3 regions of the Streptomyces sp. NPDC017246 genome follow, and region 1 is predicted to be linked to each of the others. Evidence: riboswitches for the same ligand, from Rfam matches in the RefSeq annotation. Region 1 holds a riboswitch; each other region holds the start of a gene.
The links. A riboswitch is a leader RNA that binds a small molecule or an ion and turns the genes downstream of it on or off. The one in region 1 is predicted to bind cobalamin.

Region 1 (4,455 bases):
CAGGTAGGCGGCCTCCACCGGCCCGTGGTCACTGATCGGCTCCTCGTCGCCGATGTAACCGCCGTGCTCGTCACGGTCGGCAGGGTCGTACTTGGTGATCCGGTGGACGAAGGACGGCACGCTGCTCCCTGGGGTTCCAGAGGACGAGGATCGCCGTCGGGAGCACCTCTCGCAAGCCGATTCGGTCGTCGGGCCGTCCGGCTGCCGGAACGCCCGGCTGACGGACTGTCGGCGGTGTCCGGCCCGGTGTCAGGATGCGCGTATGACACAGATCATCAAGGGGGGAAACCTTCCGCTCAGTGGCGAGCCGATGCGGGTCGCCGTCGTGCGCCGGTCCGGTGGGGCGGGAGCACCGGAGGTCGGCGCGGCCGCGCTGCTGGTCGACGGGGGTGGCAAGGTCAGGGGCCGGGGCGACCTGGTCTTCTACAACCAGCCCGAGCACGCGGGAAGCGGTGTACGGCTGGCGGGGCACGCACAGGGTGAGGGCGGGGTGGTCGCCGACTGGCTGGAGATCGACCCCGGCCGCGTCGAGCCGTCCGTGGAACGGATCATGGTCGCGGCGTCCTGCGACGGCGGGACCTTCGGCCGGCGGGCAGCGTCGGGTTCTGGACCCGCCGCCGCTAGCCGACTCCGGGCCCGGGGGCGCGTACCCCCGGGCCCGGCGGTCGGGGTCAGGACCGGGGCAGCTCGTCACGGACCGTGCGGGCGGCCGCGACCAGGTTCTCCAGGGACGCGCGGGTCTCCGGCCAGCCCCGGGTCTTCAGACCGCAGTCGGGGTTGACCCACAGGCGCTCGGTGGGGATCGCCTCAAGTCCCCTGCGCAGCAGGGAGGCCGCCTCCTCGACGCCGGGGACGCGCGGGGAGTGGATGTCCCAGACACCGGGGCCGGCCTCGCGCGGGTAGCCGTGGGCGGCGAGTTCGCGGGCGACCTGCATGTGGGAGCGGGCCGCCTCCAGGCTGATGACGTCGGCGTCGAGGTCGTCGATGGCCTGCACGACGTCCCCGAACTCGGCGTAGCACATGTGGGTGTGGATCTGGGTCTCCGGCCGCACCCCGCCGGTGGAGAGACGGAAGGACTCCGTCGCCCAGCCGAGGTACTCGGGGCGGTCGGCGGCCCGCAGCGGAAGCGTCTCGCGCAGGGCCGGTTCGTCGACCTGGATGACGGAGGTGCCGGCGGCCTCCAGGTCCTCGACCTCGTCGCGCAGGGCGAGCGCGACCTGGCGGGCGGTTTCGCCGAGGGGCTGGTCGTCGCGGACGAAGGACCAGGCGAGCATGGTGACGGGGCCGGTGAGCATGCCCTTGACCGGCTTCGCGGTCTGCGCCTGCGCGTACGTCGTCCAGCGCACGGTCATCGGCTCCGGACGCGAGATGTCCCCGGCCAGGATCGGCGGCCGGACGTAGCGGGTGCCGTACGACTGGACCCAGCCGTGCCGGGTGGCCAGATAGCCGGTGAGCTGCTCGGCGAAGTACTGCACCATGTCGTTGCGTTCGGGCTCGCCGTGCACGAGGACGTCGATCCCCGTCTTCTCCTGGTAGGCGATCACCTCCTGGATCTCGGCCCTGATCCGCTGCTCGTAGCCGCCGGAGTCGATCCGGCCGGACCGCAGGTCGGCGCGGGCGGTCCGCAGTTCGGCGGTCTGCGGGAAGGAGCCGATGGTGGTGGTCGGCAGCAGGGGCAGACCGAGGCGGGTGCGCTGGGCGGCGGCCCGTTCGGCGTACGGCAGGGAGCGGCGGGTGTCCGCCCCGGTGACGGCGGCGGCCCGGGCCCGTACCACCGGGTCACGGGTGATCGGTGAGGCGGTGCGGGAGGCGAGGGCGGCCCGGTTGACGGACAGCTCGCCGGAGATGACCCCGGTACCGCCCCGCAGGCCCTTGGCGAGGGTGACGACCTCGGTGGTCTTCTGACGCGCGAAGGAGAGCCAGCGCAGGATCCGCGGGTCGATGTCGCGTTCGGCGGCGGTGTCGAGGGGGACGTGGAGGAGGGAGCAGGAGGCCGACACGTCGACCCGGTCGGTGAGCCCGAGGAGGGTGCCGAGGGTGGCGAGGGACTTCTCCAGGTCGTTGATCCAGATGTTGCGGCCGTCGACGACGCCGGCGACCAGACGCTTGCCCGGCAGGCCGCCGACGGCGGCGAGTCCGTCGAGATTGGCCGCGGCCCGGCCGGTGAAGTCGAGGGCGAGCCCGTCGACCGGTGCCTTGGCCAGGACGGGCAGGGCGTCGCCGAGCCGGTCGAAGTAGGAGGCGACGAGCAGCTTCGGGCGGTCGGTGAGCGCGCCGAGATCGCGATAGGTGCGGGCGGCGGCGTCGAGTTCGGCCGGGGTCCGGTCCTGGACCAGGGCGGGTTCGTCGAGCTGGACCCATGCGGCCCCCGCGGCACGGAGGTCGGCGAGGACCTCCGCGTACACCGGGAGCAGCCGGTCGAGCAGCGTCAGGGGATCGAAATCGGCGGCGACTCCGGGCGCCGGCTTGGACAACAGCAGGTAGGTGACGGGGCCGACGAGGACGGGCCGGGCCGCGAGGCCGAGCGCGAGGGCTTCCCGCAGCTCGTCGACCCGCTGGGAGGAATCGGCGGCGAACACCGTGTCCGGCCCCAACTCCGCCACCAGATAGTGGTAGTTGGTGTCGAACCACTTCGTCATCTCCAGCGGCGCCACGTCCTGAGTGCCGCGCGCCATCGCGAAGTAGCCGTCGAGCGGATCCGCGGCGACGGCCTCCCGGTGGCGCTCGGGGATCGCGCCGACCATGACGGTGGTGTCGAGGACGTGGTCGTAGAGCGAGAAGTCGCCGGTGGGCACTTCACGGATGCCGGCCTCGGCGAGCCGCCGCCAGTTCGCGGCGCGCAGTTCGGCGGCCGTGGAGCGCAGGGCGCCTGCGGTGACGCGGCCCTTCCAGTAGCCCTCGATCGCCTTCTTCAGCTCCCGGTCACCGCCCTGGCGGGGGTGGCCGTACACGGTGGCCCGTGCGGCCGGGGCCGTGGACTTCGTGGTCACGGAGATCTCCTTCGCGAGATGAATCCCTGAGATCCCGGAGACGGGACGAGAGCGCGAAGGGGCGACGACCGGACGGCCGACCGGGCGCGCTACGGCGCGGTCGTCCGACTGGTGTGTACGCCGACCCGCCCTCGAGGTCACCGGGATGTCCGCGCGCGGAATCGTCCGCGTGCGGGCAACGGGCAGGTCTTCGGACTCGCGGGCACGCCCTCCGGATTCCACCGGCGGACACCTAGTGGCCGTCGCTTCCCGGACCCTTCCCGGATCCAGTGCGTATGACGGCGGTCGTTCCCGCTCACCGCTGCGGGGCAGTCCCGGATTCCCACCGGGTTCCCTCTTACGACGCATCCCGCCTGGCGGACGGGGCGAACCAGCTGCACGCCCAGGCTACGGCAGCGGTCACGGCCGCCGCTGGGAAGATCGACTTGTCGCCGGCCGCCGCCCGCCGTTTCCACGAGTCCGCTGTCGACCTTCGTCGCGGAGGAAGGCCGGGTATGTCACTGATACGATTTCGAATCGTGTTCGAGAAAACACCGGCAACCCGGACTCCCGCTCGCCCGGCCGTGGTGCAGCGCCGGGGCGTGGAGCGCAGACGGGCCATCCTCGACACCGCGGAGGTCCTGCTCGTCGAGCAGGGCTACGAGGCCGCCACGCTCAAGGCGATCGGAGAGCGGGCCGGGATCCCCGTCGCCTCCGTCTACCACTACTTCTCCGACCGGCACCAGGTCGACGCCGAGCTGCTGCAAGGCCATATGAACGAGGTCGACGCCCTCGTCGGCGCCGAGCTGGAGGCCTCGGGACCGCAGACGCTGAGTGACACGGCCGACGCCGTCATCAACCCGCTGCTCGGCTACTTCCGTCGCCACCCCGGCTGCGTCGAGCTGTGGTTCAAGGGGCGCGGCGAGCCGCTCGTCGAGCTGGTCCGCGCGTTCGACGAAGCGCAGGCCGAGCGCCTCCGGCACCTCCTCGTGGAACGCGGCCTCGTCCCCGCCGACGTACCGCCGCTGGTCCTGGAGCTCGCCTTCGAGATCGGCAACCGGCTCTTCGACGTCGCGTTCCGGCGCTCGCCGGACGGTGACGACGCCACGATCGACGAGGCCCGCCGCGTCGTGACCGCGTATCTGGAGACCTACGCCTCGGACGCGCGGCGCCGGGGCTGACGGCGGTCACCGCCCGGCGGGGCGGCGACGGCCGGGGCGGCGTTGTGCGGGGCGGTCCGGGCCGCGGGGCGGCCCGGGTTCCCGAGGGGAGAAGAGGAAGCGGCGCTCACCCGCTCGGCCCGCCAGGGATGCCCGCCGGTCCGTGAATGGGAAGGCTGGTGGCACGGAGCGGGCGCTGACCGGGCGCCGACCGGGCGCGTGCGGGGTGAGAGGCGGACACGGGATGGGGCAGGACGGCAGGGGTGGGACGCGGTTGACGGAAACCGGCCCGCCGCCGGCCGCGCGGCTGCTGGCGCGCCTGGCCG
Region 2 (4,455 bases), on a different contig from region 1:
CATGCGCTCGAAGCCGTGCTCGGTCTCTTCGAGGCCGACGTGCATCGATCCCATGATCACCCGGTTGGGCAGGGTGGTGAACCCGAGGTCGAGCGGGCTCAGCAGGTGCGGGTACGGGGTCATGCGGGCGCCTCCTCGCGCAGGAACGTCGACTCAGTTCTAAGGGACCCCCTCCCGTTCTGCAACTAGTTGCAGAAGATTCTGGACGTGATGTCTACTACTCGGTAGCAAAGGAGCCCGACCGGGCCGGGATCAGCTCAGGCCCGGAGCGGACCGGCCCCGGAGCGGAGCGGTCCCGGATCGGACCGGCCCCGGATCGGTCCCGACTCAGGCCCCCTGACGGGCGCTCGTCGCCCCCGTCCCGCTCCACGCGTCCAGATCCTCCGGTGTGCGCGGTTCCGGGGCGTCCGCCGCGAGCAGGCCTTGGGTACGGAGCAGCCGTGCCACCGTCGTGCCCCAGGGGCGGCGCAGCCGCGCCTCCTCCAGGAGCGCGTCGTCCGCGAGGAGCTCCGCGACCGGGCCGGTGCGCAGACCCGACGGGGCCAGGACCGCAGCCTCGTCCGCCCACCGGAGTGCCAGGTCCACGTCGTGCGTCGCCATGAGCACCGTCGTGCCGGTCTCCCGGAGCCGCTGGAGGGCGTCGAGCAGCCGTTCCTGCCCGTGCGGGTCGAGACCCGCCGTCGGCTCGTCCATGATCAGGACCCGGGGCCGCATCGCCACCGCGCCCGCGATCGCCGCCCGCTTGCGCTGCCCGTACGACAGCAGATGCGTCGGGCGGTCCGCGAGCGCCGTGATGTCCAGCGCTTCCAGTGCCTCCCGTACCCGGAGCCGTACCTCCTCCTCCGTAAGCCCCAGGTTCATCGGACCGAACGACACGTCCTGGGCGATCGACGCGGCGAACAGCTGGTCGTCCGGATCCTGCACCACCAGCTGCACGGTGGTCCGCAGCCGCGTCAGGCCCTTCCGGTCGTACGCCACCTCCGCCCCGTCCAGCAGCAGCGCCCCGCTCCCGCCCCGCAGCCCGCCGCTGAGCAGCCGCAGCAGAGTCGTCTTGCCGCTGCCGTTGCGGCCGAGCAGCGCGACCGACCGCCCCTCCGCCACGGCGAAGTCCACACCCGAGAGGACCGCGGGCCCGTCCTCGTAGGCGAAGCCCGCGTTCACCAGCTCCACGACGGGGACCGGACGGGGAGGGGGCGTCGAAGACGTCACGGAAGAGACCTTTCCAGTACGAGGGTGAGGGCGACGAGCGCCGCGAGCAGCGCGCCCGAAGCGGCGAGGAACCGGCGGGAGACCGGGGACACGGGTACCAGGACCCGCAGCGTCCCGTCGTACCCGCGCCCCGCCAGCCCCGACTGCAGCCGCTGCGCCCGGTCGAAGGCCCGCACGAACGTGGTCGCGCCGAGCCCGGCGAGCGAACGCCAGGTCGCGGCCCGTGAGGTGTGGCCGAGCCGGGCCGCCTGGGCCTGCCGGATCTTGGACATCGAGTCGAGCAGCAGGAAGATGACGCGGTACATCACGAGCGCCACGTCCACCACCGGCGCCGGCACCCCGGCCCGGACGAGCCGGGGCAGGACGTCCGACACGGGCGTCGTGAAGGCGAACAGAAGCACCCCGAGCGAGGCCGCCGCCGTCCGCAGCAGCAAGCCGCCCGCCTGAGCGGGACCGTTCGGCGCGAGGGCCACGAGCCCGCGGGCACCGCCCACCTCGAAGAGCAGCGGAATCGCCCCCGTGACACAGAATCCGAGCGGGATCCGGAACGCCCGCCACAACGCCCGGCCCGGCACACCGGCCGGGCCGAGCAGGACCGCGAGCGTGGCCGTCGCCACGAGCACCGCACCGGGCCAGGGCGGCAGGCTCACCGCGCACAGGGTGAGACCGAAGCCGAGCAGCGCCTTCTCGGCGGGATGGCGGCGACGCCAGCGACTGCTGTGCGCCGCCGCGTCGATCGGCAGCATCGGCGGTTACGCGTCCTGGCCGTCGACGGACGACGCGGCCCGGGGGGATCCGGCACCGGCCCCAGCCCCGGTACTGGCGTCGGCCGCGGCCCCGGCACCGGTACTGGCGTCGGCCGTGGCCCCCGCGTCGCCCCTGTCCACCGCCGCGGTCTTCGCCCCGGCGGCCGTCCCGGCAGCCCCGTCCGTCTCCGACGCGGCCACGTCCGAACTGGCCGTTTCCGCCCCAGCCCTCGCCGATCCAGCCGTTTCCACCCCAGCCGTCTCCGCCTCAGCCGTCTCCGATCCGGCGGTCTCGGACCTCTCCGTCTCCGCCCGGGCCGCCCCCTGCCGGCGCCCGCGCCGCAGGCCGAAGTAGTACGCGAGCACCCCGGCGCCGATGGCCGCCTGGAGGGCGAAGAGCGCGGACTCGATCTCACCGGACGGGGGCTCGTAGAGGGGGCTGAACCACGGTTCGTAGTCCGGCTGGAGCTCGGTGATGGCGGTCTCCGCCTCCGCGTCCGACCCGGTGAACGGTTCCTCCTTGTGGTCCCCGAGCCCGAGCGCGAGCGGCAGTACCGCGAGCGCGGCGACGACGAGCAGCAACAGGGTGTTGATCTTCGCGTTCCGGCTCATCGCGCGGCCGCCTCCTCGCGTCGCTCCGTCGTGCGCCCGGCGAGGACGCCGAGCCGGGTCAGTTCGCCCTTGCTCGACTGGGTGAGCAGCCGCATCACGAGCACGGTGAGCAGTCCCTCGCTGACCGCCAGCGGAATCTGCGTCACGGCGAAGATCCCGCCGAACTTGGCGAGCGCGCCGGGAATGCCGCTCCCCGGGTCCGGGAAGGCGAGAGCGAGCTGAACGCTGGTCACGCAGTACGTGGACAGGTCGGCGACGAAGGCGCCGAAGAAGACGGCGACCATCAGCGGCGCACCGAACCGGCGGAGCAGCCGGTACGCGCCGTAGCCCGCCCAGGGCCCGACGATCGCCATCGAGAAGGCGTTCGCGCCGAGCGTGGTCAGCCCGCCGTGGGCGAGCAGCAGGGCCTGGAAGAGAAGGGTGATCGTGCCCAGGACCGCCATGATGGGGGGCCGGAACAGGATCGCGCCCAGCCCCGTCCCGGTCGGATGCGAGCAACTGCCTGTCACGGAAGGCAATTTGAGTGCCGACAGGACGAACGTGAAGGCGCCGGAGGCACCGAGCAGCAGGGTGGACTCAGGATTCGACCGCACCTCGCGGGTCAGCGCGCGGACCCCGTGGACGACGAACGGCGCGGACGCGACGCCCCAGGCGGCGGCGTGCACAGGGGGCAGATACCCCTCGGCTATATGCATGGTTGGGAGACCCTCTCCAGCACCTCGTGGATGGACAACGCACCCTGGCCGGTCTCCTGGCTGACGGTCATGCGCCCGGACTCCGCCTTCCCACACCACGAGGGTCTCCCGTCGTGGTCCAGTGGCTTCCCCGTGGGTATTTCCCGCGGGGGTGGAGCCGGACCTCCCGATCACAGTGGCGAGGGCCGCACCGGTACTTCACCGGTTTCCCGTACACCAAGGCCCTGCGACATTAGTGCGTTGACCTGCTGGATCACAACACGGTCGCCACCCGGTGCGGCCTCTCGCTCACTGCGCGCAGTCACTCCTTGCGGTAGGCGTACGCCTCCGAGGCCGCCGCCGACACGGCGTCGAGGTCGCCGCCCGCGCTCGCCGTGACCAGGGCGGCGACCGCGCCCTCGACGAACGGGGCGTCCACCAGGCGAGACCCGGCGGGCAGTTCGTCGCCCTCGGCGAGCAAGGCCTTCACGGTGAGCACGGCGCTGCCCAGGTCGACCAGGATCGCCACGCCGGCGCCCCGGTCGACGCCCTTCGCCGCCTCGCAGATCAACTCGGAACTCGTCCCCAGGCCGCCGTCCGGGGTTCCGCCCGCCGGGAGGATCGGCGCCAGGTCGCCGCCTCCGGCGAGCCCCTGGGCCAGCTCGGCCACGGCCGCGGCGACGGCGGCGCTGTGCGAGACGAGCACGATCCCGACGGGTGACCCGCTCATGACGCCTCCCCGGTACGCCCGTTCTCGGCGAGCGCGGTCTCGTCCAGCGCGGCGAACAACAGCGCGGAGGAGGTCGCCCCCGGGTCCTGGTGCCCCATCGACCGCTCACCCAGATAACTGGCCCTGCCCTTGCGGGCCCGTAGGGGTACGGTCGCGAGGGCGCCCTCCTCGGCGGCCGCGCGGGCCGCCCCGAACGAGTCCCGCAGGCCCTCCACCGCCGGGACCAGCGCGTCCAGCATCGTCTTGTCACCCACCTGTGCGCCGCCCAGCTGGGACACGGCGGCCACCCCGGAGCCGAGGGCGTCCGCCAACTGCGCCCGGGTCACGCGGTCGTCCTCGCCCAGCGTCTTCCCCGTACGGCGCAGCAGCGTGCCGTACAGCGGTCCCGACGCACCGCCCACGGTGGAGATGAGCTCCCGCCCGGCGGTGGTCAGCACGGCGCCGGGCGTCGTCGGCGGCTCCTTGGCGAGGGTCTCGGTCACGG
Region 3 (4,455 bases), on a different contig from region 1:
CGGGTGACCCCGCTCGCGACCATCTGCGCGTCGCAGAGGACCGGCGCGCCGGCGCGGAGCGCGGCGCGGGCGTTCGTGACGACCCGCGGCGACCAGGCGATGTCGCGTACGAGGTCGGTCATGCCGCAGGCGTGGATCATCCGGACCGCCACCTGGGCGACGTCGGCGGGCAGGCCCGCCAGATCCGCCTCGGCGCGGATCGTGGCAAAGGACTGGCGGTAGATCTCCGCGCCGTCCTTCTCGTAGTCGAACATCCTGTTGCTCTCGCTCATCTCGTCGTGCGGGCCGTGGTCACGGCTTCGGTCAGGGCGGTACGGGGGGTGGGGACGCCGTCCACCAGGTAGTCGCCGTCGGCGGTGGCGAGGACGTCGGTCCAGTCGCCGTGCGGGTGTCCGCAGCGGCGCTCGCACCCGGAGAAGTGCACGGGGAGGCCGGGCGCCCCTCTGCGCGCGTTGTCTCCGGGGGCGGCGTCGGCGCGGACGTCGGCGAGGGACTTGGCACAGCCGGGCCGCCCGGTGCAGGCGGTGACACCGGCCCAGGGGGAGTCGGGGCGGGTGACGAGTCCGGCCGCGTCGAGCGCGGGCAGCCGGTCGGCGCCGGCTCCGGCCACGACGACCCCGCGCCAGGGCGTGAGCCGGACCTCGTCGGCGGGGAGCAGCGCCCGGAGCTGGGCGGTGGTGAGACGGCCGAGCGGGGCGAGGACGGAGAGGGCGGCGGGCCCGAGGACGCCGGGGGAGAGGGGAGGGCCCTGGGGGAGTTCCGGTGCGGGTACGGGCACCGCCGTCACTCCCGACTCCGCCACGTCCACCGCGTACCCCTCCGGGAGTTCCCGGACCCGCCAGGCCCCGGTTCCGGCCTTCCGCGCCGTGGTCAGGAACCCGCCCGCGACCGCCAGGGCCGCGCCGGGAGCGTCGGAGCCCGCGAGCCGGACGGCCCGGCCGCCGACGTGCAGTTCGGCCTCTCCCCCGCCCACTGCGACCAAGGTCACATCCCCGCCGAGCCCGGCGACATCACCGCGTCCGTCGTCGAGGACGAAGAGGAATCGGCCGGAAAGCGCCGCCGCCCAGGGCGCGGAGCGCAGGTGGGTGTCCAGCTCGCGGGCCCACAACTGCACGTCGGCGGCGCCGAGTCCGTCGAGCCCGGAGGCCGGGGAGGCGACGATGTTGCGGACGCGTTCGTGGGTGGGGGAGGGCAGCAGGCCCGCCTCGTCGAGGAGCGCCGCCAGCTCGGCCCCGCAGCTCTCGGCGAGGCCGCGCAGCTCGGCGTTGCCGCGCGAGGTGATGCTGAGCCGTCCGTCGCCCAGGGTCTCCGCGGCGTGCGCCAGGGTCTCGACCTGACGAGACGTCAAGCGTCCTCCGGGCAGGCGGAGTCGGGCGAGGTGGCCGTCGTCGGCGGAGTGCAGGCGCAGCGCCCCGGGGCACGCGTCGCCGCGGTCCCGTATGCGAGGTTCACCCGGTTCGGGCGTCGGGGGCGGGGTGGGCGGCATGGCGGCGAGCATACCGACGGGGAACCGGCCGACCACCGGGTGTGATCCGGCCGACTCCCCGGCTCCTCCCGGCCCGCCGACCGCACGATCTACTATGCAGACGGCATGGGGTCCCAGGACCCCGGGGAGGAAGCCCGGTGAGAATCCGGCGCGGTCCCGCCACTGTGAGCCCGTACCGGACGTGCCTCGGCACGAACCGGAACGGGTGAGTCAGGAACTCCCGCCAATCCACACGACCACCCGGGGCGCGGACAACCCCGAGGAAGGCCTGCGCTCGCCATGCTTCTGCTGCTGTCGCACTCCGACACCGACCTGCTCAGCGCCCGCGCGGCCGGCGGCCCGGTGGAGTACCGCTTCGCCAACCCCGCCCGTCTCCCCCTCACCGAGCTGACCGGCCTGCTGGCCGACGCCGAGCTCGTCGTCGTCCGCCTCCTCGGCGGCCTCCGTTCCTGGGAGGAGGGCCTCGACGCGGTCCGCGCCGCCGGCAAGCCGGTGGTCGTCCTCAGCGGCGAACAGGCCCCCGACGCACAGCTGATGGAGGCGTCCACCGTCCCCGTCGGCGTCGCCACCGAGGCGCACGCCTACCTCGCGCACGGCGGCCCCGGGAACCTGGAGCAGCTCGCCCGCTTCCTCTCCGACACCGTGCTGCTCACCGGCCACGGCTTCGAGTCCCCGGCCGCCGCCCCCACCTGGGGCCCGCTGGAGCGCACCGCCCGCACGACCACCGGCCCGACCGTCGCCGTGCTCTACTACCGCGCCCACCACATGAGCGGGAACACCGGCTTCGTCGACACCCTCTGCTCGGCGATCGAGGACACCGGCGCGCAGGCGCTCCCGCTGTACGTGGCATCCCTGCGCGCCCCCGAACCGGAGCTGCTCGACCGGCTCCGTACCGCCGACGCGATCGTCACCACCGTCCTCGCCGCGGGCGGCACCAAGCCCGCGGAGGCGCAGGCCGGCGGCGACGAGGAGGCCTGGGACGCGGGTGCGCTCGCCGCGCTCGACGTGCCCATCCTCCAGGCGCTCTGCCTGACCGGCTCGCGCGCCGCCTGGGAGGAGAACGACGAGGGCCTCTCCCCGCTGGACGCCGCCAGCCAGGTCGCGGTGCCCGAGTTCGACGGCCGGCTCATCACCGTCCCGTTCTCCTTCAAGGAGATCGACGAGGACGGGCTGCCCGCGTACGTCGCCGACGCCGAGCGCGCCGCCCGGGTCGCCGGCATCGCCGTCCGGCACGCCCGGCTCCGCCACATCCCGAACGCCGAGAAGAAGCTGGCGCTCGTCCTCTCCGCGTACCCGACGAAGCACTCCCGCATCGGCAACGCCGTCGGCCTCGACACCCCCGCCTCCGCCGTCTCCCTGCTGCGGCGCCTCATCGCCGAGGGGTACGACTTCGGCCCGGAGGCCGACCTCCCCGGCCTCGTCTCCGGCGACGGCGACGAGCTGATCTACGCCCTCATCGAGGCCGGCGGCCACGACCAGGACTGGCTGACGGAGGAGCAGCTCGCCCGCAACCCGGTCCGCATCCCGGCCGCCGACTACAAGCGCTGGTACGCGACCCTCCCCGAGGAGCTGCGCACCCACGTCGAGGAGCACTGGGGCCCGGCGCCCGGCGAGATGTTCCTCGACCGGTCCCGCAACCCGGAGGGCGACATCGTCCTCGCCGCGCTGCGCCGCGGGAACCTGCTGATCCTCATCCAGCCGCCGCGCGGCTTCGGCGAGAACCCGATCGCGATCTACCACGACCCCGATCTCCCGCCGTCCCACCACTACCTGGCCGCCTACCGCTGGATCGCCGCCCGCGCCGAGGACGGCGGCTTCGGCGCCGACGCCATGGTCCACCTGGGCAAGCACGGCAACCTGGAGTGGCTGCCCGGCAAGAACGCCGGCCTCTCCGCCGCCTGCGGCCCCGACGCCGCCCTCGGCGACATCCCCCTGATCTACCCGTTCCTCGTCAACGACCCGGGCGAGGGCACGCAGGCCAAGCGGCGCGTGCACGCGACCCTCGTCGACCACCTGGTGCCGCCGATGGCCCGCGCCGACTCGTACGGCGACATCGCGCGCCTGGAGCAACTGCTCGACGAGTACGCGCAGATCTCCTCCATGGACCCGGCGAAGCTGCCCGCGATCCGCGCCCAGATCTGGACGCTGATCCAGGCCGCCAAGCTCGACCACGACCTCGGTCTCCAGCAGCGCCCGGAGGACGACGGCTTCGACGACTTCCTGCTGCACGTCGACGGCTGGCTGTGCGAGGTCAAGGACGCCCAGATCCGTGACGGTCTGCACGTCCTCGGCGGCGCCCCGGAGGGCGAGGCCCGGGTCAACCTGGTCCTCTCCATCCTGCGCGCCCGCCAGATCTGGGGCGGCACGCAGGCGCTGCCCGGTCTCCGCGAGGCCCTCGGCCTCGACGAGTCGGCCGCGACCCGCACCACCGCCGACGAGGCCGAGGCGAAGGCCCGCGAACTCGTCGAGGGCATGGAGGCGGCGGACTGGTCCGTGGCCGCGATCGAGACCGTGGCCGCCGCGTACGGCCCCGAGGTGCACGCCGTCCTGAGGTTCGCCTGCGAGCAGGTCGTGCCGCGGCTGGCCGGCACCACCGACGAACTCACCCACGCCGTCCACGCCCTGAACGGCGGCTTCGTCCCGGCCGGCCCGTCCGGCTCCCCGCTGCGCGGCCTGGTCAACGTCCTGCCGACCGGCCGGAACTTCTACTCGGTCGACCCGAAGGCCGTGCCGTCCCGGCTCGCCTGGGAGACGGGGCAGGCGCTCGCCGACTCCCTCCTGGAGCGCTACCGCACCGACAACGGCGAGTGGCCGACGTCCGTGGGCCTCTCCCTGTGGGGGACCAGCGCCATGCGCACCGCCGGCGACGACGTGGCCGAGGCGCTCGCCCTGCTCGGCGTCCGCCCGCTGTGGGACGAGGCCTCGCGCCGGGTGAACGGCCTGGAGCCGATCCCGCTCGCCGAGCTCGG

Region 2: it holds a riboswitch for cobalamin, as region 1 does, so the genes downstream of both, ACH4MY_RS33465 (energy-coupling factor ABC transporter permease) here and metE (5-methyltetrahydropteroyltriglutamate--homocysteine S-methyltransferase) in region 1, are expected to answer to the same signal.
Region 3: it holds a riboswitch for cobalamin, as region 1 does, so the genes downstream of both, cobN (cobaltochelatase subunit CobN) here and metE (5-methyltetrahydropteroyltriglutamate--homocysteine S-methyltransferase) in region 1, are expected to answer to the same signal.

Annotation. Positions count from the first base shown of each region.
Region 1 is NZ_JBIRMW010000001.1:943,778-948,232, reverse strand. Features, by position in the region: gene ACH4MY_RS04315 (RNA-binding protein) at 1-120, opposite strand, end outside; gene ACH4MY_RS04310 (TerD family protein) at 263-781, shown strand; gene metE (5-methyltetrahydropteroyltriglutamate--homocysteine S-methyltransferase) at 672-2,990, opposite strand; cobalamin riboswitch at 3,154-3,380, opposite strand; gene ACH4MY_RS04300 (TetR/AcrR family transcriptional regulator) at 3,572-4,150, shown strand; gene ACH4MY_RS04295 (diacylglycerol/lipid kinase family protein) at 4,374-4,455, shown strand, end outside.
Region 2 is NZ_JBIRMW010000020.1:2,634-7,088, reverse strand. Features, by position in the region: gene ACH4MY_RS33485 (FAD-dependent oxidoreductase) at 1-123, opposite strand, end outside; gene ACH4MY_RS33480 (energy-coupling factor ABC transporter ATP-binding protein) at 328-1,209, opposite strand; gene cbiQ (cobalt ECF transporter T component CbiQ) at 1,206-1,955, opposite strand; partial or broken gene ACH4MY_RS33470 (energy-coupling factor ABC transporter substrate-binding protein) at 2,252-2,567, opposite strand; gene ACH4MY_RS33465 (energy-coupling factor ABC transporter permease) at 2,564-3,262, opposite strand; cobalamin riboswitch at 3,291-3,498, opposite strand; gene ACH4MY_RS33460 (PTS-dependent dihydroxyacetone kinase phosphotransferase subunit DhaM) at 3,564-3,971, opposite strand; gene dhaL (dihydroxyacetone kinase subunit DhaL) at 3,968-4,455, opposite strand, start outside.
Region 3 is NZ_JBIRMW010000002.1:471,902-476,356, forward strand. Features, by position in the region: gene ACH4MY_RS06880 (precorrin-8X methylmutase) at 1-254, opposite strand, end outside; gene ACH4MY_RS06885 (cobalamin biosynthesis protein CobG) at 269-1,498, opposite strand; cobalamin riboswitch at 1,577-1,725, shown strand; gene cobN (cobaltochelatase subunit CobN) at 1,766-4,455, shown strand, end outside.